Regions from separate parts of the Streptomyces ferrugineus genome, predicted to be linked through region 3. Evidence: riboswitches for the same ligand, from Rfam matches in the RefSeq annotation. Region 3 holds a riboswitch; each other region holds the start of a gene.
The links. A riboswitch is a leader RNA that binds a small molecule or an ion and turns the genes downstream of it on or off. The one in region 3 is predicted to bind cyclic di-AMP.
Positions count from the first base shown of each region.

Region 1: it holds a riboswitch for cyclic di-AMP, as region 3 does, so the genes downstream of both, IM697_RS28415 (M23 family metallopeptidase) here and IM697_RS16840 (C40 family peptidase) in region 3, are expected to answer to the same signal.
Region 2: it holds a riboswitch for cyclic di-AMP, as region 3 does, so the genes downstream of both, IM697_RS40115 (C40 family peptidase) here and IM697_RS16840 (C40 family peptidase) in region 3, are expected to answer to the same signal.
Region 4: it holds a riboswitch for cyclic di-AMP, as region 3 does, so the genes downstream of both, IM697_RS05485 (LysM peptidoglycan-binding domain-containing protein) here and IM697_RS16840 (C40 family peptidase) in region 3, are expected to answer to the same signal.

Region 1 covers NZ_CP063373.1:6,285,335-6,292,270, reverse strand. Annotated here, with positions in the region: gene IM697_RS28420 (alpha-galactosidase) at 1-1,051, shown strand, start outside; cyclic di-AMP (ydaO/yuaA leader) riboswitch at 1,351-1,516, shown strand; gene IM697_RS28415 (M23 family metallopeptidase) at 1,521-2,444, shown strand; gene IM697_RS28410 (SGNH/GDSL hydrolase family protein) at 2,708-3,493, shown strand; gene IM697_RS28405 (TetR/AcrR family transcriptional regulator) at 3,599-4,219, opposite strand; gene IM697_RS28400 (Glu/Leu/Phe/Val dehydrogenase dimerization domain-containing protein) at 4,290-5,468, opposite strand; gene IM697_RS28395 (MBL fold metallo-hydrolase) at 5,715-6,890, shown strand.
Region 2 covers NZ_CP063373.1:9,038,664-9,045,599, forward strand. Annotated here, with positions in the region: gene IM697_RS40105 (M23 family metallopeptidase) at 1-1,248, shown strand, start outside; gene pcrA (DNA helicase PcrA) at 1,318-3,804, opposite strand; cyclic di-AMP (ydaO/yuaA leader) riboswitch at 4,118-4,284, shown strand; gene IM697_RS40115 (C40 family peptidase) at 4,293-5,477, shown strand; gene IM697_RS40120 (tellurite resistance/C4-dicarboxylate transporter family protein) at 5,645-6,673, shown strand; gene IM697_RS40125 (hypothetical protein) at 6,651-6,936, opposite strand, start outside.
Region 3 covers NZ_CP063373.1:3,676,829-3,683,764, forward strand. Annotated here, with positions in the region: gene bioB (biotin synthase BioB) at 1-286, opposite strand, end outside; gene IM697_RS16810 (8-amino-7-oxononanoate synthase) at 433-1,560, shown strand; gene IM697_RS16815 (DUF397 domain-containing protein) at 1,641-1,868, opposite strand; gene IM697_RS16820 (helix-turn-helix domain-containing protein) at 1,878-2,756, opposite strand; gene IM697_RS16825 (ATP-binding protein) at 2,970-3,428, shown strand; gene IM697_RS16830 (LysR family transcriptional regulator) at 3,439-4,356, opposite strand; gene IM697_RS16835 (LysE family translocator) at 4,448-5,062, shown strand; gene IM697_RS16840 (C40 family peptidase) at 5,116-5,589, opposite strand; cyclic di-AMP (ydaO/yuaA leader) riboswitch at 5,593-5,725, opposite strand; gene IM697_RS16845 (hypothetical protein) at 6,145-6,453, opposite strand; gene IM697_RS16850 (ATP-dependent Clp protease proteolytic subunit) at 6,461-6,936, opposite strand, start outside.
Region 4 covers NZ_CP063373.1:1,149,560-1,156,495, forward strand. Annotated here, with positions in the region: gene IM697_RS05475 (cytochrome P450 family protein) at 1-548, shown strand, start outside; gene IM697_RS05480 (LysM peptidoglycan-binding domain-containing protein) at 715-1,740, shown strand; cyclic di-AMP (ydaO/yuaA leader) riboswitch at 1,949-2,141, shown strand; gene IM697_RS05485 (LysM peptidoglycan-binding domain-containing protein) at 2,146-2,826, shown strand; gene eno (phosphopyruvate hydratase) at 3,170-4,450, shown strand; gene IM697_RS05495 (FtsB family cell division protein) at 4,546-5,022, shown strand; gene IM697_RS05500 (DUF501 domain-containing protein) at 5,056-5,583, shown strand; gene IM697_RS05505 (Ppx/GppA phosphatase family protein) at 5,641-6,615, shown strand.

The DNA.
Region 1 (6,936 bases), 2.6 Mb from region 3:
CAGCGACCGCGCCGGGCTCGGCGACTGGACACCCAACCCCGACCGCTTCCCGTCCGGCCTCAAGCCGCTCGCCGAGTACGTGCACGCGCTCGGGATGCGGTTCGGCATCTGGGTCGAACCGGAAATGGTCAATCCGGACAGCGAGTTGTATCGCGCTCATCCAGAATGGGTTCAGTATCAACCAGGACGAAAGCGGACGGAATTCCGCAATCAGCTCGTACTCAACCTCGCGCGCGAAGACGTCCAGGACTACCTCTGGGAACAGCTCGACGGGCTCCTCACCAGCGCCCCGATCGACTATGTGAAGTGGGACTTCAACCGCTGCTTCACCGACGCGGGCTGGCCCGGTGAGCCGTATCCGCAGCGCCTCTGGGTCGACCACGTGCACGCCCTGTACGGCCTTCTGGACCGGCTGCGCGCCGCGCACCCCGGCGTCGCCTTCGAGTCCTGCTCGGGCGGCGGTGGACGGATCGACCTCGGCGTGCTGAGCCGTACGGACCAGGTGTGGACCTCGGACAACACCGACCCCCTCGACCGGCTCGCCATCCAGCACGGCTACAGCCAGATCCACCCGGCCCGTGCCATGGCCGCCTGGGTCACCGACAGCCCGAACGCCATGCTCAACCACCGCGCCAGCTCCCTGCGCTTCCGCTTCGTCAGCGCCATGGCCGGGGTGCTCGGGGTCGGCGGCGACCTGTCGCGATGGACGGAGGAGGAGCTGGCCGAGGCCCGGGACTGGGTGGCGCTGTACAAGGAGATCCGCCCGCTCGTGCAGCGCGGCGACCTCTACCGGCTGCGGCCGCCGCGGGGCGGGCTGAGCGCGGTGCAGTACGTGCTCGGGGACGAGACGGTCGTCCTCGCCTGGCTCCAGGCCCAGAGCTTCGGTGAGCCCCTGCCGGCCCTGCGGCTGCGCGGCCTCGACCCGACAGCATCGTACGAATGCCTTGAAACGGGCGAAACTCACCGAGGGGCCGTACTGGTGCATCACGGGCTGCGCGCCGGTCTGCACGGCGACCTTGATGCGGCAGTTATTCGCCTCCGTCGCATCTAGGGGTTCTGTCCGAATTGGCGCCTTCATTCCAACTCGCTCTGCGCTAAAGGAAGGTGGAGCAACGTCACGTGAGGAGCGTCATATTCGTAACCGTGCGTCGCCCGTCATGTTCACGTAATTCATGTGCTTTTCAAGGGGCTTTGTGTCGGGCGACGCTCCGATGATTTACGGACAGTGACCGGTAATTCCCACAGGGGATCAACAGGAACGCATTCGGATGGAACCTCTCGCTTGTTCCCGTGCGTCTTCCTCGCTTACGTTCGCCACCAATCCGGACGGACGCCTAATCCTGCCGCCGCCCGGATCCCGCGCTGACTCACCCGTGCACGGCAGGAGCGGGGGACCCACAGGTACAACCGCCTGTTCCGGTCTCCGGAACGGCTTGGGGTCAAGTCGCGCTCCGGCGCGGCCGGGCATCTCCAGCCCGCACCCGACAGCTCACCTCGCAGGCGCCGGAGAGGAATTCGCCATGCCCGCGAAGGGTAAGCACCGCCGTCCGAAGTCCCTGCGCTTCACTCGATCCATCGCCGTCGCCGGAACCGGTGGCGCCGCTCTCGCTCTTCCGCTCATGGGGGCCACCGGCGCCCACGCCGCTCCCTCGCAGTCCGTTTCGGAAAAGGCCGTTCAGTCCCTTCCGGTCGCCGGTCAGAAGACCGTCGAGAAGAAGGCCGCGCCCGAGAAGAAGAACGCCGTGCGGACCTATTCGGTGAAGGCCGGCGACTACCTCGCGAAGATCGCCGACGACCAGAACGTCAGCGGTGGCTGGAAGCGGCTCTACGCCGACAACCGTGCGGCCGTCGGCGACGACCCGGCGCTGATCCACCCCGGCCTCAAGCTCACGATCGGCGGCAAGAAGGCCACGACGAGCACCCCCAAGTCCTCGTCCTCCGCGCCGTCTTCCTCTTCGAAGTCCTCCTCGAAGGACTCGAACGCCTCGAAGTCCGCCGCGAAGACGACCACGGCCGCCGAGACCGGCGCCGTCAAGGGCTTCTCCGCCCCCCTGGCCGGCGCCTCCCTCGGCACCGGATACAAGGTGGCGGGCAGCATGTGGTCCAGCGGCTACCACACCGGCGTCGACTTCGCCGCCGCGACCGGCACCTCGCTCAAGGCGGTCGGCGCGGGCACCGTCGTCTCGGCCGGCTGGGGCGGCGCCTACGGCAACCAGGTCGTCATCCAGCTCGAGGACGGCCACTACGCGCAGTACGCCCACCTGTCCTCGCTCTCCGTCTCGGCGGGCCAGACCGTGACCGCGGGCCAGCAGGTCGGCCTCTCCGGCGCGACCGGCAACGTGACCGGGCCGCACCTGCACTTCGAGATCCGCACCTCGCCGGACTACGGCTCGGACGTGGACCCGGTCGCCTACCTCCGCTCCAAGGGCGTCGGCATCGGCTGACGGTCGCCCGCGCGACAACGCCCGCCTGGCATACGGCCGAAGGCCGGACCTCGATCCCCGGGTCCGGCCTTCGGCGTGCCCGCGGTTCGGCGGCGATGTGCGCCGACAACACCCCAGTTCAGAGGGTTATTCCGGGTTTGGTGAACACTTTGGCAGTGGCTTATCTCACCGCTCGTCAACCCTTTCCTACGGTCGCGTAGGTCACATTCGAAGGTGAATCATGTCCCGACGTGGCAGGCGATTCGAAGAGTGACAGCAGATCAGTGATCGGGTCGTACGTCGCGGTGGGGGACAGCTTCACCGAGGGCGTCGGCGACCCCGGCCCCGACGGGGCGTTCGTCGGCTGGGCCGACCGTTTCGCGGTTCTCCTCGCGGACCGGCGGCCCGAGGGCGACTTCGACTACACCAACCTCGCCGTGCGCGGCAAACTTCTCGACCAGATCGTCGAGGACCAGCTTCCGCAAGCCGTGGAACTGGCCCCGGACCTGGTCTCGTTCTGCGCGGGCGGCAACGACATCATCCGGCCCGGCACCGACCCCGACGAGGTGGCCGAGCGATTCGAGCGGGCGATCGTCCGGCTCACCTCAGCCGTCGGCACCGTCATGGTGACGACCGGCTTCGACACCCGTGGCGTGCCCGTGCTCAAGCATCTGCGCGGCAAGATCGCCACGTACAACGGCCATGTGCGGGCCATCGCCGACCGGTACGGCTGCCCGGTGCTCGACCTGTGGTCCCTGAAGTGCGTTCAGGACCGCCGGGCCTGGGACGACGACCGGCTCCACCTGTCTGCCGACGGGCACACGCGCGTGGCGCTGCGCGCGGGCCAGGTGCTCGGCCTGGAGGTCCCGGCCGATCCCGACCAGCCGTGGCCGCCGCTCCCGCCCCGCGGCACCCTCGAGGTCCGCCGCGACGACGTGCACTGGGCGCGCGAGTACCTCGTGCCGTGGATCGGCCGCCGACTGCGCGGCGAGTCGTCGGGGGACCATGTCACGGCCAAGGGCGCGCTGTCCCCGGACGACATCAAGATGCGCATCGGGTCGGTGGCCTGAGAGCGGCTCCCGAGGCACCGGCGGGTCGGGGCCGTACCGACACCTGATCGGTACGGCCCCGACTCATGCCCTCGGCAGGGAACTCGGCGCCCTTGCCCGTCGGGATCACCGCGCCGACGCCGTCAACGCCTCCCGCTCCAGCCCCAGTTCCCGGGCCAGCGCCTCGTCCACCCACTCCTGGGCACGCGCGCGTGAGACCGCGCCCGAGTACGACGTGAGCTGTACGGCGAGTCCGTCGAGCAGCGCCGTGAGGCGCAGGGCCGCGCCGGTGGGGTCGGGGCAGCTGAACTCCTGCGCGGCCACGCCCTCGGCGATGACGTCGGTGATGGCGCCCTTCCACTGCCGGTCGAGATCCCGTGTGACCTCCTGCAGCGCGGGCTCGCGCAGCGCCGCCGCCCAGCCCTCGATCCACAGCCGCCAGCCCTTGGCCTGCCCGGTCGGCGCATACCAGCGCACGGCCGCCCGCAGCCGTCGCAGCGCCGTCGTACGGCGGCCCAGGAGCTTGCGCAGCTGGGCCAGATCGCCCTCGGCCGCATGGGTGAACGCGGCCGCGACCAGCTTCTCCTTGGTGGCGAAGTGATAGAGCACCAGCGCGTTGCTCACACCGAGCGCCGAGGCCACGTCGGCGATTCTGACCGCCGCGACGCCCCGCGCCTCTATCTGCTCGACGGCGGCGCGCAGCAATTCCTCGCGCCGCTCCGCCACGCTCAACCGCACTCGTGCCACGTCGACACCCTAAGGCCTCACCCTGAGCCGTCCCCGGGCCGCGGTCGAGCGGGGTCCCGCACGGCCACGGTCATCCGTACCGGCCGAACCGCTCGGTGATCACCGGCAGCCGGTCCGCCGCGATGGCGTGCGCGGCCGTCCGAGGTGCCGTCCCGTCGGCCTCCGCGCGGGCGAGCACGAGGTCGGTCAGGGCGCGCATCGAGCGTCGCGTGTGGGCGAACGCCTCGTCCGCGTCCGGGCCGACGTCCCCGAACAGCGTCCACCACCACCAGGCGTTCGTGGCCGAGTTGACCACCACGTCCGGCAGCACGGTGATGCCGCGTGCGGCCAGCAGCTCCTCCGCGTCCGGCCGTACGGGCATGTTGGCCGCCTCGGCGATCCAGCGGGCGGTCACGCGTCCCTGGTTCGCGCCGTCGAGCACGTACGACACCGCCGCCGGAACCAGCACCTCCGCCTCGGCCGACAGCCAGGCGTCGCCCGGCAGTTCGCGGTCCCCGGGGCGCAGCGCCGAGCGGTCGACGGTGCCGTAGGCGTCCCGCGCCGCCAGCAGTGCCTCGACGTCGAGGCCGGCCGGGTTGGCGATCGTGCCCTTGATGTCGGCGACGGCCACGACGGTGAGGCCCGCGCGCGTGAGGAAGCGCGCCGTGGCCCCGCCCATCGTCCCCAGGCCCTGCACGGCGACGCGTGTCCTCCAGTACGGCACACCGGCCCGGTCCAGGGCGGTCAGCACCGACTCCGCGACCCCGCAGCCACCGACCAGCTCGTCGAGCCCGATGCCGTCGACCTCCACCGCGAACGCCTCCGCGAGCCGCCGCCGGCCGCCCGCCTCGTCGTCGAGCAGCGGATACACCGCCTGGACGGTCGAGACGAGCCCCGCCTCGGCCGCCGCGCGATCGACCACGTCCTGGGTGAGACCGAGGTCCTCGCCCGTGGTCCAGAAGCTCTCGACGTACGGCCGCATGGTCCGCAGGTAGCGCACCAGCAGCCCGTACGCCTCCGGGTCCCGGGGATCGCAGTCGATGCCGCCCTTGGCGCCGCCCAGCGGGACGTACCGCGCCTCGGGGTCGTAGTGCAGGGCCTCCTTGAAGCTCATGCCGCGGGCGAGGTCGGCGACCTCGTCCAGCGTGCAGCCCGGCCGCATCCGCAGCCCGCCGCTGGCCACGCCGCGCACCAGCCGGTCGATCACCAGGAACCCCTGGCGGCCGGTGACGTCGTCGGTCCAGGTGAGCGACAGCAGGGGCGTGGTCATGAGGGTGGTTCTCCGGGGTCGGCGCCGGTCCGCGGGAACGAGGGCAGCGGGCCGCGGCTACTGAACGATGAGTCAGTATCAAAGTGAGGCGGGGACATGTCAATGCGAGGGGTGGATCCGCACGGGCGGAGGGGCCCAGGGCGGAGCGCCGGAGCCTGCCCGACCGGAGGAGTTCGGGGGCGTCGGCGGGAGTGTCGGCGGGGCCGACCATAATGGAAATACTCACCGACTCCACCTGGAGGTACCGTGGCCGGTTTCCGTCTCCCGAGTTCCGGGCTGCGCGCCCTGCGGCCCGAGGCCTTCGGCGTGGATCCCAGTGGTGAGCGCATGGCGCGCATCCGCAGATCGCCGCACTTCAGGGACGGGGTCTTCCAGAACCCCGGAGGCGCCGCCCGGACCAGGCCCTCCGGATCGATGCTGGAGTTCGCCAAGATCTTTTTCGACAAGGACGCCCGGCCCCGCCGGTCCCCCAAGGGCACCGTGCCGGTGCACCCCACCACCTACGCCGATCTGGCCAGGCCGCCCGCCGGCGGACTGCGCCTGACCTGGATGGGGCACTCCAGCATCCTCGCGGAGATCGACGGCCACCGCGTGCTCTTCGACCCCGTGTGGGGTGAGCGCTGCTCGCCGTTCCCCTTCGTCGGACCCAAGCGACTGCACCCTGTGCCGCTGCCGCTCGCCGCGCTCGGGCCGGTCGACGTCGTCGTCATCTCGCACGACCACTACGACCACCTCGACATGCCCACCATCAAGGCGCTGGCCGGCACCGACACGATCTTCGCCGTGCCGCTCGGCGTCGGCGGCCACCTCGAACACTGGGGCGTGTCCGCCGACCGGCTGCGCGAGCTGGACTGGCACGAGACGACCAAGGTGGGCGGGCTGACCCTGACCGCCACCCCGGCCCGCCACTTCTGCGGCCGCGGACTGCGCAACACCCAGCACACGCTCTGGGCGTCCTGGGCCGTCGCCTCTGGCGAGCACCGGATCTACCACAGCGGTGACACCGGCTACTTCGAGGGCTTCGCGGACATCGGTGCCGAGCACGGCCCGTTCGACGCCACGATGATCCAGGTCGGCGCCTACTCGGACTTCTGGCCCGACATCCACATGACGCCGGACGAGGGTGTTCGGGCCCACCTGGACCTCCAGGGCGGCGACCCGACGGCGGGCGTCATGCTGCCGATCCACTGGGGGACCTTCAACCTGGCGCCCCATCCGTGGGCGGAGCCCGGCGAGTGGATGATGCGGGCCACCCACAAGGCCGGGGTCACGCTGGCCGCGCCGCGCTGCGGCGAGCCCTTCGAACCGGCCTCCGTGCCGCCCGTGACGCCGTGGTGGCGAGAGGTCGCCGAGGCGCCCGCCGGGGGGTGGCCGACGTGGCCGCCGGTCGCTTCGGAGGCGGGGGACACGGCGGTCGTGTAGGGCGGGATCCGTATACGGCGGGATCTGTGGACGGCGGCGGCTGTAT
Region 2 (6,936 bases), 5.4 Mb from region 3:
GCCCAGCACCACGCCGGCTACGACAGCGGCGCGTACGACACCGCGGCCTGGACGACCGACCACGAGCGCCTGGCCTTCGTTCCGCAGCAGGCCAACGGCCATGACGTCTCCGGCCAGTGGGACGCGAACGCCTGGCTCCAGACGGACCAGTCCGGCGCCCCGGCCGACCGGACCCAGCACTGGGAATGGGGCACGCAGACCTTCGACACCGGGGCGTACGACGCCACGCAGTGGAACTCCGACGGCGCCACCGGGCACACGACCGGCGACTACGAGCAGCCAGCAGAATCCTTCGACCAGCAGGCCACCGCGCACTTCGAGCAGATCGAGCACACCGGCCCCACGGGCTACGACGACCCGTCGCCGTACGACGATCCCGCCGCGTACGACCACCCGGCCCAGCACGACGCCGAGTTGACCACCACCGGCGAACTCCCCGCCCCGGCTCCCCTCCTCGACGGCCAGGAGGAGTCCACCCCGGCCCCCTCGCCGCGCGCCGCCTCCCGCAGCGGGGCACGTTCCCGTCGCCGTACGCCCCCCAAGCGCTCCGCGCTGCTGACGGTCGCCGTGCCCTCGGCGTGCGTGATGGGCGTCGCGGGCATCGCCGCCGCCTCCGTCGGCAGCCTGACCGACGACAAGGACGCGTCCACGCTGGCCTCGGACGGCGAGGCCGTGAAGCCGTCCACCGCGAACAACAAGCTGGACACCCAGCTCGAGAGCCTCTCCGCCGGCGCCGACGACTTCGCCGACCGTGCCAGCCGTACCCAGGAGCGCATCGACCTCAAGGCCCAGCAGGCGGCCGAGAAGCGCAAGGCCGCCGAGGAGGCGGCCCGCAAGGAGCGGCTGCGCCCCAAGTTCGCGATCCCGGTCGCGAACCACGGCCTGAGCGCCTATTTCGGGCAGTCCGGAATCAACTGGATGTCCGTGCACACCGGCATCGACTTCCCCGTCTCGTACGGCACGACCGTGATGGCCGCGACCGACGGCACCGTGCGGACGCAGTGGAACAGCGCCTACGGCAACATGATGATCGTGACCGCGAAGGACGGCACGGAGACGTGGTACTGCCACCTCTCCAGCTACCGTGTCGCCTCCGGTACGACGGTCAAGGCCGGCGACCCGATCGCGTACTCCGGCAACTCCGGCAACTCGACGGGCCCGCACCTGCACTTCGAGGTCCGGCCCGGCGGCGGCTCGGCGATAGACCCACTGCCCTGGCTCCGCAGCCACGGCCTCGACCCGACGTGAGCCACCTCAGCGACGCGTGACCACGACCTTGTGCGCCCCGCCCTCGGCAGGGGCGCACAGTCGTGAGTGCTACAGCTTCTCCACCGGCGCATACCGCAGCAGCAGCCGCTTGGGCTTGGTGTCCCCGAAGTCGATCGTCGCCTCGGCGCCCGCACCCGAGCCCTTCACCGCCGTCACCGTGCCCAGCCCGAACTGGTCGTGCGTGACCCGGTCCCCGACCGCGAGCTGCACCACCGGCTTCTCCGAGGTGCGGCGCGTGGCGAAGCCGGACGCGCCCGAGGCCGAGGAGCGCGAGCGGGACGAGGACAGCGAGGCGGCCACCCCGGACGCCGGACCGGAGGAGACCGGCGCGGCGGCGCCCGTGCGCTTCCAGTCCACGTGCTGTGTCGGGATCTCCTCCAGGAAGCGGGACGGCGGGTTGTACGACGGCTGGCCCCACGCGCTGCGCATCGCGGACCGCGTCAGATACAGCCGCTCACGCGCGCGCGTGATGCCGACGTAGGCGAGCCGCCGCTCCTCCTCCAGCTCCTTGGTCTGGCCGAGGGCGCGCATGTGCGGGAAGACGCCGTCCTCCATGCCGGTGAGGAAGACGACCGGGAACTCCAGGCCCTTGGCGGTGTGCAGGGTCATCAGGGTGATGACGCCGGCGCCTTCCTCGTCCTCGTCGGGGATCTGGTCGGAGTCGGCGACGAGCGCGACCCGCTCCAGGAAGTCCGCGAGCCCGCCGGCGGCCTCGCCCTCGCCCGACTCCTGCTCGAACTCCAGGGCGACGGCGGCGAGTTCCTGGAGGTTCTCGATCCGGGTCTCGTCCTGGGGGTCGGTGGACGCCTGCAACTCGGCGAGATAGCCGGTCCGCTCGAGCACCGCCTCCAGGACGGTCGCCGGTCCCGCGCCGGACTCGACGATCGTACGGAGCTCCTCCATCAGCGTGTTGAACCGCTTGACGGCGTTGGCCGACCGCGCGGCCATGCCGTACGCCTCGTCGACCCGCCGCAGCGCCTGCGGGAAGCTGATCTTCTCCCGCTGCGCGAGGGCGTCGATCATCGCCTCGGCGCGGTCGCCGATGCCCCGCTTGGGCACGTTCAGGATCCGCCGCAGCGGCACCGAGTCCTCGGCGTTGGCCAGCACCCGCAGGTAGGCCAGGACGTCCCGGACCTCCTTGCGCTCGTAGAACCGAACCCCGCCGACGACCTTGTAGGGCAGGCCGACGCGGATGAAGACTTCCTCGAAGACACGGGACTGGGCGTTCGTACGGTAGAAGACGGCCACGTCGCCGGCCTTCGCGTCCCCCGCGTCCGTCAGTCGGTCTATCTCGTCGGCGACGAACTGCGCCTCGTCGTGCTCGGTGTCGGCGACATAGCCGGTGATGCGCGCGCCCGCGCCCGCGTTGGTCCACAGGTTCTTGGGACGGCGGGACTCGTTGCGCTCGATGACGGCGTTGGCGGCGCTCAGGATCGTCTGGCTGGAGCGGTAGTTCTGCTCCAGCAGGATCGTCGTCGCGTCCGGGTAGTCCTCCTCGAACTGCAGGATGTTGCGGATGGTGGCGCCCCGGAAGGCGTAGATCGACTGGTCGGCGTCACCCACGACACACAGCTCGGCGGGCGGGATGTCGTACTCGCTCGGCGGCACGTCGACGGGGTGCTCGCGGGTGCCGACGAGCTCGCGCACCAGCGCGTACTGGGCGTGGTTGGTGTCCTGGTACTCGTCCACGAGGACGTGCCGGAAGCGGCGGCGGTAGTGCTCGGCGACGTCCGGGAAGGCGCGCAGCAGATTGACCGTCGTCATGATCAGGTCGTCGAAGTCGAGGGCGTTGGCCTCCCGCAACCGCGACTGGTACAGGGCGTAGGCCTGGGCGAGGGTCTTCTCGAAGCCGTCCGTGGCCTGGGCGGCGAAGTCCTCCTCGTCGATCAGCTCGTTCTTCAGGTTGCTGATCTTGGCGCTGAAGGACTTGGGCGGGAACCGCTTGGGGTCGAGGTCCAGATCGCGGCAGACCAGCGCCATCAGCCGCTTGCTGTCGGCGGCGTCGTAGATCGAGAAGGAGGAGGTGAACCCGAGCTTCTTGCTCTCCCGCCGCAGGATGCGCACGCAGGCGCTGTGGAAGGTCATCACCCACATCGCGTTCGCCCGCGGCCCGACGAGCTGCTCGACGCGCTCCTTCATCTCGCCCGCGGCCTTGTTGGTGAAGGTGATCGCGAGGATCTGCCCCGGGTGCACGCTGCGCTCGGCGAGCAGATGGGCGATGCGATGGGTGAGCACCCGGGTCTTGCCGGATCCGGCGCCGGCCACGATGAGCAGCGGGGTGCCGGAGTGGACGACGGCCGCGCGCTGGTTCTCGTTCAGCCCGTCCAGCAGTGCCGCGGCGTCGATGGCCGGGCGTGGGGCGCCGTCGCGGTAGTAGGCGTCCCGGTCCGGCGGCACGTCGAACTTCCCACCGAACAGATCGTCCGGAACCGGCTCCGGAGCGTGATCGTCCTCGGGCGGCGGCGGGGGCTCTTCCTCGTGGGCCCGAGGGGCCTGGAGGTCCGCCAGGAAGCTGTCGTCAAAGAGGCTGCTCATCGCTCTCCGAGTCTAGGCCGCCCCACTGACAGCCCGCGGCCACCCCGAGAACATCGCCTGTTTCGTCGCCCGATGATCTTCCGGACCGCCTCACCCGAACCGCCTCTCACCCTCCGCAACGGCACCCTCACGACCTGCGAGACACGTGCAAGCCGTCACAGACCCTCCCAGACCGACCCCCTTCCACAGCCCTTCGCCCCAAGGTCACGAAAATGTATCGGGCATATCGAACATCAACCTTCACAGGGGCCACACGAGTTGGCTACGGTGCCGGACAGGCCGTACGACCTCCACCGGCGAACGACGCCGGGCCGCACGGCCTCCGCTGAGTCCGGCACGCCATGGCGACCGGAGCCGGGGACCCAACGACCTTGGGGTGAATCGGCCGAACTCCCCTCCCGGGAAAGGCCGTAGGGCAACCCTTCCGAAGCACCCGCCCGAACCCGACAGCTAACTCGGTAGGCGGAGCATGGAAGGAGTCGCCTCCCTTGGCGTCGCACCGCAAGTCGCGTCCCGCGAGTACGCGCGTAGCCGGCATACGGACCCCCGCCCTCGCCACGGCGGCCCTCACGTCCGTGGCCCTGCTGTCCCAGACGGCCGACGCGAGCCCCTCCACGGACGACAAGCCCAGCCTCGAAGAGGTCGAGAAGAAAGTCGACGACCTCTACCGCCAGGCGGAGTCGGCGACGGAGAAGTACAACGCGGCCAAGGAGAAGACCGCGAAGCAGCGCAAGCGCGTCGACACCCTCCTCGACGACGTCGCCCAGCGCACCCAGAAGCTCAACGACGCGCGCGAGGAGTTCGGCCGCTCCGCCGCCGCCCAGTACCGCACCGGAGCCACCGCGCCCGACACGGCGACCTTCCTCCTGGCGGACACCCCGCAGGACTACTTCGACCAGAACCAGCTGATGGGTCGCATGACGGCCCGTCAACAGGAGTCGGTCGACGAGTACTTCACCCAGCAGTCCGCGACGATGAAGAAGCGCCAGGAGGCCACCCAGAGCCTCCAGACGCTCACGGAGTCGCAGAACGACCTGCAGACCGCCAAGACCACGGTCCAGCAGAAGCTCTCCGACGCACGCGAACTTCTCTCGAAGCTGACGGCGGAGGAAAAGGCCCGCCTCGCCGCGATCGAGAAGCGCAAGCAGGAGGAGGCGGCGCGCAAGGCCGCCGAGCTGGCCCGACAGCAGGCGGAGGCCGAGGCCGAGCGCGAGCGCCAGGAGGCCGCCGCCCAGCAGCAGGAGACCACCGAGCCCCCGGCCGACTCCGGCACCTCGGACTCGTCCTCCTCGTCCTCCTCGGACTCCTCGTACGCCACCAAGGCCGAGAAGGCCCTGGCCTTCGCCCGCTCCCAGATGGGCAAGCCGTACGTCTGGGGCGCCACCGGCCCCGACTCCTACGACTGCTCCGGCCTCACCCAGGCCGCCTGGAAGGCCGCCGGCGTGGACATCCCCCGCGTCACCTACGACCAGGTCAACGCAGGCACCACGGTCTCCCTGGCCAATGCCCGACCCGGCGACCTGATCTTCTTCTACGACGACGTCACCCACGTGGGCATCTACATCGGCAACGGCATGATGATCCACGCCCCGAAGCCCGGCACCTACGTCCGCGAGGAGTCGATCTACTACGACGGCGAGTCGTCGATCCACAGCGTGGTCCGCCCCGCTTGACGCTCACGCACGCGCGCGTGGCCGTCTCTCGGGCACGCGCGCGTGAAACGCTACGCCGCGCAGGCTGCGGGTGAACGCACCCGTATGCGCTACACGCACCCCCACTCAGCCCCACAGGCCGCCGCAGGCACCCCTCACAGCCCCACCACGCCCATAGCATCGGCCCCATGCCCGCCAGCACCACCCCCACCTCCCCCCTGCACACCTGGTGGTCGCAGCGACCCCCCACAGCCGGCGCCGCCGTCATGGCCACCGGCGTCATCTCGGTAGCCCTGCACCAGTCGGGCTACGAAACCCTGTCCCGAATCGCCCTCGGCCTGGCCTGCGTGGCCTGGCTCGCCCTCGCCGGGGACTTCATCGCCCGCCTCCTGTGGGACCGCCCCCGATGGCTCAAGGAGGCGGCCACCCCCGCCGCCCTGACCGGCATCGCCGCGACCGCGGTCCTCGGCACCCGCTTCACCTCCCTCGGCTGGGAGCCCCTCGCCGAGGCGCTCCTGGCGCTGGCGGCCCTGTTCTGGCCCGGCCTCCTCCTGACCGTCGTACGCCGCTGGAACCACCGCATGCCCGGCGCGGTCTTCCTGGGCTGCGTGGCCACCCAAGGGCTCGCCGTCCTGGCCGCGACAGTCGCCGCCGCCGAGAAGACGGCCTGGCCGGCCCACATGGCTCTGGCCCTCTTCTGGCTCGGCCTGGTCCTCTACGCCGTCGCCCTGGCCCGCTTCGACCTGCGCCAGATCGCCCGAGGCGCCGGCGACCACTGGGTGGCGGGCGGCGCCATGGCCATCTCCGCCCTCGCCGGCTCGAAGCTCCTCGGCGCCGAGAGCCCCGACCTGTACCTCTGGAACAACGACGACACCGACATCCTGCGCAAGGTGACCGCCGCCCTGCTCGTCCTCGACCTGACCTGGTACGCCGTCCTGCTCATCGCCGAGTTCCTGTGGCCACGCCCGCGCTACGACGTACGCCGCTGGGCGACCGTGTTCCCCATGGCAATGACGGCCGCGGCGACGCTCTCCGTCGCCACCGCCTTGGACGTCCCATGGCTCGAGACCCCGGGCGAGGCACTGACGTGGATCGCCGTGGCGGCATGGCTCGCGGCCACCGCAGCCGCCGTACGGAGCTACACCCGCCGCCCATCCGGGGACGGCACCGGAGCACCGCCTCCCGAGACCGGCGTCAGGTCCACAGCACGGCGATGAAGACGTTCGCCATGGTCAGCAGCCCGACCGCCCCGAAGAGCCGCTTGTCCACCGTCTCCTCGTCCCGCTTCACATAGACGAGCCCGAGAATCACGATCAGCAGCGCCAGCTTCACGCCGATCTTGATGTTGTTGACGGACTGGTCGTCCGCCTGGTTGAGGCCGACGAGGATCACCCCGGTGACCAGCATGGTCAGCGCGCCGTGCAGCATCGCGGGCACGAACCGGGCGGTGCCCTGCCCCATCGCCTTCATCTGGGTGAAG
Region 3 (6,936 bases):
CCTGGGAGGCCTCGTCGGGCTTGAGCCAGGTGTATTTGAGGATGCCGGTGGTGGAGCCGAGGCGCTGGGAACAGTAGGAGCAGTCCTCGGGGCACAGCCCGGACTTCAGGTTGACGAGGTAGTTGAGTTTCACCCGTCGGCCGAACCAGTGCCGGCGCACCTTGCCGGCCGCGGCCACCACATCGAGCAGGTCGTCGTCGGAAGTGGCGAGGACGGCCAAGGCTTCCTCGCGGGTCGGCAGCTCGCGCCGAAGCCCCTTGTCCACCAGCGTGTTCAGCAGGTCCATGGGAGCTGATCCTTACGTACGGAGGGTGCCGGAGCCAAGGAGAGTTCGCACAACCCTGTCGATTCGATGTGTGGGTATTGCCACACCGTGCGCCGTCGGTCGTGCGACTAGTGTCTGTGCACTGCCTACAAAAGCCCGGAGGAACCATGGCGTTCGGCTGGATCGACGAGCAGGCGGAGCTGCGCCGCCGGGCCGGACTCGTGCGGACCCTGCGCCCCCGCCCCGCCGACTCGCCGCTCCTCGACCTCGCGAGCAACGACTACCTGGGCCTGGCCCGCCACGAGGAGGTCGTCGCGGGGGCGGTGCGATCGGCGCGGCGCTGGGGCGGCGGCGCGACCGGCTCCCGGCTCGTCACGGGCACGACCGAGCTGCACACCGCGCTGGAGCGCGAGCTGGCCGGCTTCTGCGGTTTCGAGGCGGCCCTGGTCTTCTCGTCCGGCTACGCGGCCAACCTCGCCGCGGTCACCGCGCTGGCCCCGCACGGTTCGCTGATCGTCTCGGACGCGGGCAACCACGCCTCGCTGATCGACGGCTGCCGACTGGCGCGCGGCACGACACAGGTCGTCGCGCACTCCGACCCCGACGCCGTGCGCAAGGCGCTCCGGACGCACGACGGTCCCGCCGTGGCCGTGTCCGACACCGTCTTCTCGGTCGACGGCGACGCCGCCCCGCTGGCCGAGTACGCCGAGGCGTGCCGGGGGCGCGGCGCGGGGCTGGTCGTCGACGACGCCCACGGCCTCGGTGTGCTCGGGGACGGCGGTCGAGGGGCCCCGTACGCGGCCGGGATCGCCGGTGCCGACGACGTCGTCGCGACGGTCACGCTGTCCAAGTCGCTCGGCAGCCAGGGCGGCGCCGTCCTGGGCCCCGCCCGGGTGATCGAGCACCTGGTCAACACGGCCCGGACGTTCATCTTCGACACGGGCCTCGCCCCCGCCTCCGCGGGCGCGGCCCTGGCGGCGCTGGGCCTGCTGCGCCGCGAGCCGGAGCGGGCGGCGCGGGCGGGTGCGGTGGCACGCGAACTCCACGCACGTCTGACCGCCGCCGGTCTGGAAGCGGTACGTCCGGACGCCGCGGTCGTCTCCGTGCGCGCGCCGTCCCCGGAGGGGGCCGTCCAATGGGCGGCCGAGTGCCGGGCGGCCGGCCTCGCCGTGGGCTGCTTCCGTCCTCCCTCCGTGCCCGACGGCATCTCACGGCTCAGGCTGACCGCCCGCGCGGACCTCACCGAGGCCGAGATCGAACGCGCTGTACGGGTGATCGGCGAGACACGACCATGAGTCGGCGTGACACGGCCTGTCTTCGCCTGTCATCGAATTGATTGGAACCAGTCAGGGTTGATCGAAACCGATCGAAGTGGTCAGGGCTGGAACGCGGCCGTGAAGCCCGCCCAGCTCTCGGGGGAGAAGAGCAGCGCGGGTCCGGCCGGGTCCTTGGAGTCGCGCACGGCGAGCAGCCCGGTCCAGGGACCGGAGTGCGGTCGTGCCGTCTCCACGCAGTTGTTGGCTCCCGTGCTGTAGCTGCTGCGCAGCCAGCACGCGCCGAACAGTTCGGTGCTCGACGTGATGTTCCGAGGCAGTGCGGTCATGGTGCCTCCTTACGCGCCGCCAGCCAGCGCGGCGATGTAATCCAGCGATTCCTCGGGCGAAAGGGCGTGGATCCGAAGGGCGTTGAAGGCCTCCGTGTAGGCCTGGAGGTCTTCTTTCCGTTCGAGATAGAGGCTACTCGTCAAGTGGTCGAGAACAACCACATCCAGATCAGAAGTGCTCGAAAATGAGAAGATAACGAAAGGCCCGGTGATGCCGATATGCTCCCCGGCCTTGAACGGCAGCACCTGGAGCCTGACTTGGGGCAGCCGCGCCGCCTCCATCAGCCGGCTCAGCTGCCGCGTCATCACCTCGGGCCCGCCGATCTCCCGGTGCAGCACCGCCTCGTCCAGCACCGCGCTCAGCCTCATCGGCGGATCGGCGCGCAGCACGTCCTGCCTGGCCAGACGCACCGCGACCAGCGCGTCCAGGCGTTCGTCGGCCTCATCGGCCTCGTCGGCAAGGCCGCCCACCGCGGCCCGGGTCACCGCCCGGGCGTACTCGGGCGTCTGGAGCAGCCCTGGCACCACGGACGTCTCCAGGGTGCGCATCGCGCTCGCCTGCGACTCCAGGCTGATGAAGTCCCGGTACGTGGGTGGCAGCACTCCGCGGTACGCGTGCCACCAGTTGTGCCGGCCGCCACCCTCGTCGGACCCCGCCAACACCAACAGTAACTCCCGCAGTTGGGCGTCCCGTACGGCGTAGACGTCGAGAAGTAACCGCACATCGGCCGGTTTCACCCCACTGGCGCCGGTCTCGATCCGGCTCACCTTGGACTGGTGCCAGCCCGCCAGCCGGGCCGCCTCACCGCTGGTGAGCCCCGCCCCGGTGCGCAATGCGCGCAGTTCCGCGCCCAGTTTTCGGCGGCGCACCGCGGGACCGTGCTGCATGGGCTACTCCTTACTCCAACCGAGCCGCCCAAATACGGTCTGCCGTCGCAGAGTTCACCGCTTCGAGCGACAGATATATGCATATCTTGGTGGATCGCCACCCGTGACAGGCGCGGTAATGGCAGTCTGGCGACGAAGCACCAGTCCGGGACCGTACTCGAACCATCCGCTCCGTGTCGGACTCCGGTCCCGTGGGAAAGGGACGACGTCGCCATGGCAGATCATCTGGAAGCATCCGTCACTCTGCCGAGCGATCCCGCCTCGGTCTCCGCTGCCCGGGCCTATGTGCTCACCACCCTCGCGGAGTGGGGATTGCCACCGGAAGCGGAAGTGGCCGACACCATCCGCCTGATCGTCTCCGAACTCACCACCAACGCCGTACAGCACACCCTCGGCCAGTCACCCACCTTCACGGTGGACCTCGCGCTCGACCGTGACGAACAACTGCGCATCGGCGTCACCGACAGCCACCCGCGCTTCCCCAAGCGGCTGCCGGCCGCCGTCCAGCAGGACAACGGGCGCGGCATGGTCATCATCCGCTGGCTGACCGCCGAATGCGGCGGCAAGCTGAGAGTGCGCCCCACCCGCGAGGGCGGCAAGACCGTCTCCATCGAACTTCCGTGGACCGTGCCCGCCGCACCGGTGGCGGCGGCCGGACCGCAGGAGTCATAGCCCCTCGGTGCTACTGCGGCTGCCCCGACCGGCCGAACGTGCCGCGCAACAGGGCCCGGAAGGCGTCCGCCGCGGGAGCCGCCTCGTCGCCGCGATAGGCGACCGAGATCGTACGGCGCAGCTCTCCGCCTTCCAGCGCGCGCACCCCGACCGGAGTGACCGACGTGCGCGCCACCATCTCCGGTACGACCGCGACCCCGAGCCCCGCACTGGCCAGCGCGCACACCAGCAGATACCCCGGCGTCGGCACCAGCACCGACGGCGTCGCCCCGGCCCGGGTGAGCACCGCCTCCACACCCCGCCGGGCCGGAGCGTCCGGCGCCATGCTGATCAGGGGCTGCCCGGCGAGCTCGGCCAGCGGCAGCCGGGCGGTGCCGGTGGTGAGGGTGTGGCCGGGGGCGGACACCAGGACCAGTTCCTCCACGAGGATCGGCTCGACGCCGACGGTGGCGGGCAGCGGAGTCGGTTCCCCCGGTGCGTAGGTGTGCGTCAGCGCCAGATCGACCTCGCCCGCCGCCACCGCCGCGACACCGGCCGACGGCTCGTAGTCCGCGACCGTCAGCTCCACGTCCGGATGCGCCCGGCGAAAGGCGCTCAGGGCCGGTGGCAGCAGATGGATGCCCGCCGTCTGGAAGGTGCCGAGCCGCAGGGTGCCGCCCGAGAGACCGGTCAGCCGGGCCAGTTCGTGCCGCGCCCGGTCGAGTTCGTCGAGCACGCGCCGCGCCCGGGCCACCAGCAGCTCGCCCGCACCCGTCAGCCGCGCCCCGCGGTGGTGCCGTACCAGCAGGGCGGTACCCGCCTCGCGCTCCAGCTTGGCGAGCTGCTGGGAGAGCGCGGGCGTGGTGTAGCCGAGCCGCTCTGCGGCCCGGGTGATCGAACCCGCCTCCGCGACCGCCACCAGGGCGGCGAGCCGGACCGGGTCGTACATGGGAGCCCCGATCTGTCTTAACCAATGCTTAAGGACTTCCCAGAATATTCGTAATACCTGCTGAAGGCATCCTCGCGGCAGTCTGGACCGCATGGACGCTCAGCTCATGGTCTTCACCGGTGTCGCGGCCGGCCTGGTCGCCATGCCCGGCGCCGACTTCACCGTCGTCGTACGCAACGCGCTCGTCTCCCGCCGGGCCGGCATCGCCTGCGCGCTCGGGATCGGGGCCGGGCTGCTGGTCCACGTGACGCTGGCGGTGGTGGGGGTCGCCGCGGTCCTGGCCGCCGTACCGGCCCTGTTCCGCGCGATCCAAGTGGTGGGCGGCGGCTATGTGTTGTACCTCGGCGTCCAGACGCTGCGGCGGCGGCACTCCGAAGCGGGGGAGACGCACGAGCAGTCCACCGCGCGACCGCTGCGGCAGGGCTTCGTCACCAACGCCCTCAACCCGAAGGCGTCCCTCACGTTCCTCAGCGTGCTGCCCCAGTTCGTGCCCGCGGGCGCTCCGGCGCTGCCCCGGACGCTGCTGCTGGCCCTGATCGTGCTGGCGATCGCCCTGGTGTGGTTCCAGGTGGTCGCCCTGCTGGTGGACCGGCTCGGCAGGTGGCTGCGCCGGCCGCGCGCCGCCCGGGCGGTCACCGTCGGCACCGGCGCCGCCCTGACGGCCTTCGGCGCGGCACTCCTCGCCGGGTCCGTGCCGGCCCTCTGATGCCCCGGGGGCGGTGACGGCGCGTCAGGCCGCCCGCACCACCCCCGGGAAGGTCACTTGACCCGGCCGTACCAGACGCTCCTGGTCCAGATCTTCTGCAGCTTCACGACGTCCCCGGACTTCGGGGAGTGCCAGATCTTTCCCTTCCCGGCGTAGATGCCGACGTGGTAGACGTTCGACCCCGAGTGGAAGAACACCAGGTCTCCGGCCTTGCGGCTCTTCGCGGAGATGTGGCGGGTCTTGTTGTACTGCTGGGCCGCCGTGCGCGGCAGCTTCTTGCCCGCCTTCTTGAACGAGTACAGCGTGAGCCCCGAGCAGTCGAACCGGTGCGGCCCGGCGGCGCCCCACTTGTACGGGGAGCCCTTCTTGGAGGCCGCGATCCGAAGTGCCTTCGATGCCGGCGTGGCGGCCTCCGCCTCGGAGGCGAAGCCGGGAGCCACGATCGAGCCGCCCACTGCGGCGATGGTGAGGGCCGAGGCCGTACCGGCCCGGACCATGAGCGACGGGACACGATTGAGCGCAGTCATGCGCAACCCTTCGTCAGCCGCCTGTGAAGGATGACCTGTCGGATTCGGGCTGGCGAAGTTGCCCGGCCGCGTTGCCACGGCTTCACCCCAAGGGCTGCTCGGCTCGAACGAACGTCCGCTCCGGCGGCCCGTCTTGCTCGGGTCCTCCACTCCTGCCGATCCACTCCGTCGACCGGTCATCCGGGCGGCGGCAGGACTCGGCGTCCGCCCGGACCGCCCCGCCGCTGCGGCGGGGGCTTGTCGTCAGACAGGGATCTTGACGCACGGATGAACGAAATACCCAACGGAATCGGGGATTTGTGGCGTTACTCACCACTCACCCGTTCGGGTGGGTGGCCGGGTGTTCGAGGGGGTGTCCAGATGCCCGAGGAGTCCCGGACCAGCGACGGAACACCTCATTCCGTCCGGGGGTCATGCCTCTTGCGCAACCCTGGCGGGCGCGCAAAAAGTAGGCTCGGCTACGCCGAAAGGGGGTACCTCGACTGGTCCGTTTCAGCCCGGTTCCGGACGCCTCGTCAGCGGGTCGGGACGTCCGGAATCCGGCTGTACACGTCGTCAACTGTCGGAGCGCGGTGGCACCGTGACGCGAGCCGTGCGGCGCTCTCCGTCCAGCACGCGCAACGCACGCGCCAGCGTGGGCGCGTGCAGCTCCGTCTCACCGCGCTGGTGCATCAGCGCCAGCGCGTCCCGCAGCTCGGCCGCCTTGCTCACCAGCGCCTGGGCGGCGCGCAGTCCGCGGTAGGTGTCGCCGTACTGCGCCGGATTGATCCGGCCGAGCAGGTCCACCGCATCCAGGTAACGGTCGATCAACTCCCCCTCCGCGCGCGTCAGCGCGGGCAGGGGCGGCAGCTCGGGTGGCAGCACCGGCCGATCACCGCCCCGTCGGCGGGGCCATCGTGGACCTGCGGTCGGGGACGATCCGGTCCGCCAGCCCGTACTCCACCGCCTCCTGTGCGGTGAGGACCTTGTCCCGCTCGATGTCCTCGGTCACCTGTTCGCGGCTGCGCCCGGTGTGCTCGGCGAGCATCTCCTCCAGACGGGCCCGAATCCGCGTCAGTTCGTCGGCCTGGATGGCCAGATCGCTCGCCTGTCCCTCGACCGGCTCGGGCAGGGCGGGCTGATGGAGCACCATCCGGGCCCCCGGCAGCGCGAACCGCTTGCCCGGTGTGCCCGCGGCCAGCAGTACGGCGCCGGCCGCGCCGGCCTGGCCCAGGCAGATCGTCTCCACGTCGCAGGCGACGTACCGCATGGTGTCGTAGATCGCCGACATGGCGCTGAACGAGCCGCCGGGGGAATTGATGTACAGCGAGATGTCCTGGTCGGGGTCCTTGTGCTCCAGGTACATGA
Region 4 (6,936 bases), 2.5 Mb from region 3:
CCGCGGCCATGGCCTTCATCCTGCTGTTCGCCGGTTTCGAGACCACGGTCAACCTGATCGGCAACGGCACCTACGCCCTGCTCACCCACCCCGAGCAGCGCACCCGTCTGCAGACCTCCCTCGCCGCCCACGACACCGCCCTCCTCGAGACCGGAGTGGAGGAACTCCTGCGCTACGACGGCCCCGTGGAGCTCGCCACCTGGCGGTTCGCCACCGAACCGCTCACCATCGGCGGGCAGGACATCGCAGCGGGCGACCCGGTCCTCGTCGTCCTGGCCGCCGCCGACCGTGACCCGGAGCGGTTCGCCGACCCCGACGTCCTCGACCTCGGCCGCCGCGACAACCAGCACCTCGGCTACGGCCACGGCATCCACTACTGTCTGGGCGCCCCGCTCGCCCGACTGGAGGGCCAGACCGCCCTCGCCACACTCCTGACCCGGCTGCCGGATCTGCGACTCGCGGTGGATCCAGCCGAGTTGCGCTGGCGCGGCGGGCTCATCATGCGCGGACTGCGTACGCTTCCGGTGGAGTTCACCCCAGTTGGGTGAGTGCGTCCACCCCGGCGAACATGACACGCACTCATGTCTGTGATCTTCACGTGATCTGCGCGGCATTAACTTGTGACAAGTGATCGTCTGCCTATACGTTCACGGATCAACGACGGCGCCAGGTTTCACGCGCCGCGGTCACAGCTGTCTCGTGAAAGGTCCCCGCATGCTCTCCGGGAACGGTCGTCACCGTCGCCCCCGTCAGGCTCCGGCTCTTCTCGTCGCGGCCGGAGTGACCGGGTCCGCAATCGCCATCCCGCTGCTCGGCGCCACGGGCGCGAGCGCCGCCGAAGCCACCGTGTGGGACAAGGTGGCCGACTGCGAGAGCGGCGGCTCCTGGAGCGCCGACGACGGCAACGGACAGTACGGCGGGCTCCAGTTGACCCAGGAGGACTGGGAGAAGTACGGCGGCCTCGACTACGCCGCCAGCCCCGATCTGGCCAGCCGCTCCCAGCAGATAGCCGTGGCCCAGGAGATCCTCGCGGACCAGGGCACCGCCCCCTGGGGCACCTGTGCGGTGCTCAACGGGCTCACCAAGAAGTCCGGGGCGATCGACCTCGACACCGGTGTGGCGGAGGACTCACCCTCCGAGGTGTCCGGATCATCCGGCTTGCTTGATTCGTCCAGGTCGTCAGGCTCGTCCAACTCTTCGGATTCATCCGGTTCGTCGAGCGAATCCGACTCCTCCGATGCGTCCACCCCATCCGACGACCCCTTGAGCTCGCCGAGCGGCACGCCTGACGATTCATCCGAATCGCCCGAGAATTCCACACCTTCTCCGTCTCGGGATGACAAATCCTCGAAGTCCGACAAGTCGCCCGAATCAACCCCTTCGCAGTCGCCGGACAGCTCTCCCGTGGAGGCGTCCGAGGACGACAATCAGGACAACCCGGGGCAGGACGCGGGCTCCTGGGGTCTCGTCGACACCGGGGCGGTCGACGCTCCGGCGGCCGGCTCCGGTCGCCATCGTGGACCCAGCGCCGACGAGGGCAAGGCCGACGACGCGGCCACCAAGTCCTCCGGCCGCCATGCCTCGTATCAGGTCCGCTCGGGCGACACTCTCGCCTCGATCGCCGACTCCCTTGACCTCGACGGCGGATGGCGCGCGCTGTACAAGGCGAACGAGAACGCCATCGGGTCCGACGCGAACCACATCTTCCCCGGTCAGACCCTGGACGTCCCCGTCGAATAACGGTCGAACAGGGCGAAAGGCGGCGGCAGTTGGCGTCATGTTTCGCGGCTAATGTCCGCTTTGAAAGCAGTGAGAGATAGATCTCAGAAGCCCTGATCGTCTTTGTAATTCCGCGAATCGCGTGTCTACGGTCGTGATCGCTCGCCACCAGAGCGAGCCCCGACAGCCGTCACGCCGAATCCTGCCGGCGGCCGTACGGGAACAGTCGTCGCGTAAAGCGCCGTAGGCAGGAGCGGGGGACCCAAGGTTTGCGCCGGGTCCGGCAGTTGAGGCCCTTCGGGGCCGCACGGCCGGAATCGGCTTGGGGTGAAGTCGCGCACTGGACACCAGCGGTGCGCGGCCGGGCAACTCAACCGGCCCGAACCCGACAGCTCACCTCGCAGGCGTCGGTGAGGGGATCTCTCCATGCTGTTTTCCAGCAAGGGCAAGCACCGTCGTCCGTCCAAGGCCGCTCGCGCCATCGCCGTCGTCGGCGTCACCGGTGCCGCCGCCGTCGCCGCCCCGCTGATGGCGGCCGGCAGCGCCTCCGCCGCCACCGCGTCCGAGTGGGATGCCGTCGCCCAGTGCGAGTCCGGCGGCAACTGGTCGATCAACACCGGCAACGGCTACTACGGCGGTCTGCAGTTCTCCGCCTCCACCTGGGCCGCGTACGGCGGCACGGCGTACGCCTCCACCGCGGACCAGGCCACCAAGGCCCAGCAGATCGAGATAGCCGAGAAGGTCCTCGCCGGCCAGGGCAAGGGTGCCTGGCCGCACTGCGGCACCGGCCTGTCCAGCGCCGCCTACAGCGGCTCTTCGGCGAGCGGCTCCTCGCAGAGCACCGAGCGCTCCACCGAGCAGCAGTCGGCCTCCCGCTCCACGGACCGCCCGGCCGCCAAGAAGAGCACCAAGACCGTCACCACCCCGACCGGCAAGAAGGTCAAGAAGGGCGACGGCGAGTACAAGGTCGTCAAGGGCGACACCCTCAGCTCGATCGCCGAGGAGCGCGACGTCAAGGGCGGCTGGGAGAAGCTCTTCCAGCTGAACAAGGACATCGTCGAGGACGCGGACCTGATCTACCCGGGTCAGCAGCTGCACCTGAAGTAAGAGGAAGGTGCGGGGGGCGGGCCGGCGGCGGCGGAAACACGCGGCCGACAGGTGAACCACAGCGCCTTCACATCCGTGGACCTCATAGTGAAGGTGTCGTGAGGGTCACCCCCCGTCCCTCACGAACTCCCCGCCCCGGTGCGTCTTCCCCCGTACGCGCCGGGGCGGGGCTTTTTTGTGCCCGCATCGCGGGCGGTGTTTTTGTTCCGTTCGGAAACAATTTACTCTCGATTCTGTCCACGGGGCGGTCGACCACTGGTCTGACGCCCGGAGCCGGTTAGGCTCGTCTCGCAGTACGCACCGCGCACTGCGTACCCGCGTCACATCCCAGAAGGAGATGCTCGTGCCGTCCATCGACGTCGTCGTAGCCCGGGAAATCCTGGACTCCCGAGGCAACCCCACGGTCGAGGTCGAGGTCGGCCTCGACGACGGCAGCACGGGTCGTGCCGCCGTTCCGTCCGGCGCCTCGACGGGCGCCTTCGAGGCCATCGAGCTCCGCGACGGTGACCCCAACCGCTACCAGGGCAAGGGCGTCGAGAAGGCCGTCCTCGCCGTCATCGAGCAGATCGGCCCGGAGCTGGTCGGCTACGACGCCACCGAGCAGCGCCTGATCGACCAGGCGATGTTCGACCTGGACGCCACCGACAACAAGGGCTCCCTCGGCGCCAACGCCATCCTCGGCGTCTCCCTCGCCGTCGCCCACGCCGCCTCCGAGGCGTCCGACCTGCCGCTCTTCCGCTACCTGGGCGGCCCGAACGCGCACCTGCTGCCGGTGCCGATGATGAACATCCTGAACGGCGGCTCGCACGCCGACTCCAACGTGGACATCCAGGAGTTCATGATCGCCCCGATCGGCGCGGAGTCCTTCTCCGAGGCGCTGCGCTGGGGCACCGAGGTCTACCACACCCTCAAGAAGGTGCTGAAGAGCAAGGGCCTGGCCACCGGCCTCGGCGACGAGGGCGGCTTCGCCCCGAACCTCGGCTCCAACCGTGAGGCCCTCGACCTCATCCTCGAGGCCATCAAGGAAGCCGGCTACACCCCCGGCGAGCAGATCGCCCTCGCGCTCGACGTCGCCGCGTCCGAGTTCTACAAGGACGGCTCCTACGCCTTCGAGGGCAAGGACCGCTCGGCCGCCGAGATGACGGAGTACTACGCGGAGCTGGTCGAGGCCTATCCGCTGGTCTCCATCGAGGACCCGCTGTTCGAGGACGACTGGGCCGGCTGGAAGACCATCACCGAGAAGCTCGGCGACAAGGTCCAGCTCGTCGGCGACGACCTGTTCGTCACCAACCCGGAGCGCCTGGCCCGCGGCATCGAGGAGAACTCCGCGAACGCCCTGCTGGTCAAGGTCAACCAGATCGGCTCGCTGACCGAGACCCTGGACGCCGTCGAGCTGGCCCAGCGCAACGGCTTCAAGTGCATGATGTCCCACCGCTCCGGCGAGACCGAGGACGTCACCATCGCCGACCTGGCCGTCGCCACCAACTGCGGCCAGATCAAGACCGGCGCCCCGGCCCGCTCCGAGCGCGTCGCCAAGTACAACCAGCTGCTGCGCATCGAGGAGATCCTCGACGACGCGGCGGTGTACGCCGGCCGTAGCGCGTTCCCGCGCTTCAAGGGCTGAGACAGGCCTTAGAGCAGCGTCGTACGTACGTCCCCGTACTCGGTCCCGTACCGTGTGCGGGGACGTACGCACGTGAAAGGGGAGGCGCAGAGCCGATGGCCGTCAAGGACCGGGACCGTTTCTCCACCGCGACCAGGATCCGGCTGCTCGGCGAGCAGACGGCGGCCCGTGTCTACCGTTCCCAGACCAAGCGGCAGGCCAGGCGCTCCCGGCTCACTGGCCGCGCCGCGCTGCTCGCGCTGGTGGTCTGCTCCCTCGTCGTGGCGCTGGCCTACCCGATGAGGCAGTACGTCTCCCAGCGCGCCGAGATCGCCGACATGCAGCGGGAGCGGGAGGAGGCCGCCCGGCGCGTCGAGCAGCTGCGCGACCTCAAGGCGCGCTGGCAGGACGACGCGTACGCCGAGCAGCAGATCCGGCAGCGGCTGCACTATGTGATGCCCGGGGAGACCGGTTTCATCGTGGTCGACCCGGACGCGGCGAAGAAGTCGCGGACCGACCAGAGCGAGGCGGACCGGCCCTGGTACGCGAACATCTGGGACGGGGTCGACAAGGCCGACGCCGCCGACCAGTGAGAACCGAACGAAGAGAACGACGGAAAGACAGGCATGCAATCGCCCCCGCCGCCCACCCCGCGCACCGAGCCCACCGACGCGGACGTCGAGGCGTTCAAGCAGCAGCTCGGCCGTCCCCCGCGCGGGCTGCGCGCCATCGCGCACCGGTGCCCGTGCGGGCAGCCGGACGTGGTCGAGACGGCGCCCCGGCTGCCCGACGGCACGCCCTTCCCGACGCTGTACTACCTGACGTGCCCCAAGGCGTCGTCGGCGATCGGGACGCTGGAGGCGAACGGGGTGATGAAGGAGATGACGGCGCGGCTGGAGAGCGATCCGGAGCTGGCGGCGGCGTATCGCTCCGCGCATGAGGACTACATCCGGCGGCGGGACGAGATCGAGGAGCTGACCGGGTTTCCGAGCGCGGGCGGCATGCCGGATCGGGTGAAGTGCCTGCATGTGCTGGTGGCGCACTCGTTGGCCGCCGGGCCGGGGGTGAATCCGCTGGGGGACGAGGCCATCGCGATGCTGCCGGAGTGGTGGCTGAAGGGGCCGTGTGTGGTGCCGACCGAGATCGGCCCCTGAAGGGCCTCGTCCTCAAACACAGCTCGAAGACAGTCCCGCACATCGGAAGGGCACCCCATGACCCGCGTCGCCGCCATCGACTGCGGTACGAACTCCATCCGGCTCCTCGTCGCCGATGTCGACCCGGTCACGGGCGAACTCGTCGATCTGGACCGGCGTATGACCATCGTGCGGCTCGGCCAGGGCGTCGACCGTACGGGGCGGCTCGCCCCTCAGGCGCTGGAGCGGACCTTCGCCGCGTGCCGTGACTACGCGGCGATCATCAAGGAGCACGGCGCCGAACGGCTGCGCTTCGTCGCGACGTCCGCCTCCCGGGACGCCGAGAACCGGGACGACTTCGTGCGCGGCGTCATGGAGATCCTGGGCGTCGAGCCCGAGGTGATCACCGGCGATCAGGAGGCCGAGTTCTCCTTCACGGGAGCCACCAGGGAACTGACGGGGCGTGCGGACCTGCACCGGCCCTACCTCGTCGTGGACATCGGCGGCGGGTCGACGGAGTTCGTCGTCGGCGAGGAGCATGTGCGGGCGGCGCGCTCCGTGGACGTCGGGTGTGTGCGGATGACCGAGCGGCATCTCGTGCGGGACGGCGCGGTTTCCGACCCGCCCTCCGAGGAACAGATCGCGGCCATACGGGAAGACGTCGAGGCCGCCCTGGATCTCGCCGAGGAGAGTGTGCCGTTGCGCGAGGCCCGGACGCTGGTGGGGCTCGCCGGTTCCGTCACCACGGTGTCGGCGATCGCCCAGGACCTGCCCGAGTACGACTCGACGCGCATCCACCACTCCCGGGTCACCCTCGGCCGGGTCCGCGAGATCACCGACCGGCTGCTGCACTCCACCCACGCCGAGCGTGCGGCCGTGCCCTCCATGCACCCGGGGCGGGTCGACGTCATCGGGGCCGGCGCTCTGGTGCTGCTCGCCGTCATGGAGCGGATCGGCGCCGAGGAGGTCGTGGTCAGCGAGCACGACATCCTCGACGGCATCGCCTTCAAGGTGGCGGAGGACGCGCAGGCGGCCAAGCGCGACAGTCGCTGAATCCGCCCTGATTCCGTCCTGACACCGCCTTGATCCCAACCCTGTGACGCGGAACGGCCCCGGACCTCATGGGAGGAACCGGGGCCGTCGTGCCTGCCCGTGCGGGCCGGCCGTCAGTTGCAGAGGAGGACGAGGAGGCCGCTACACCCTCCGTCGTGGTGGCCGTGACCATGACCGTGGCCATGGCCATGGCCGTGTCCGTGGTCGCCGTGGCTCGGACTCGCCTGGGCGATCGCGGCCTTGGCGGCGACTTGGTGGGCGGGTGCGGCCGCGGCGGACGCGGCCGTGGCCGCACCCGTCGCCAGGGCGATGCCCAGGGCA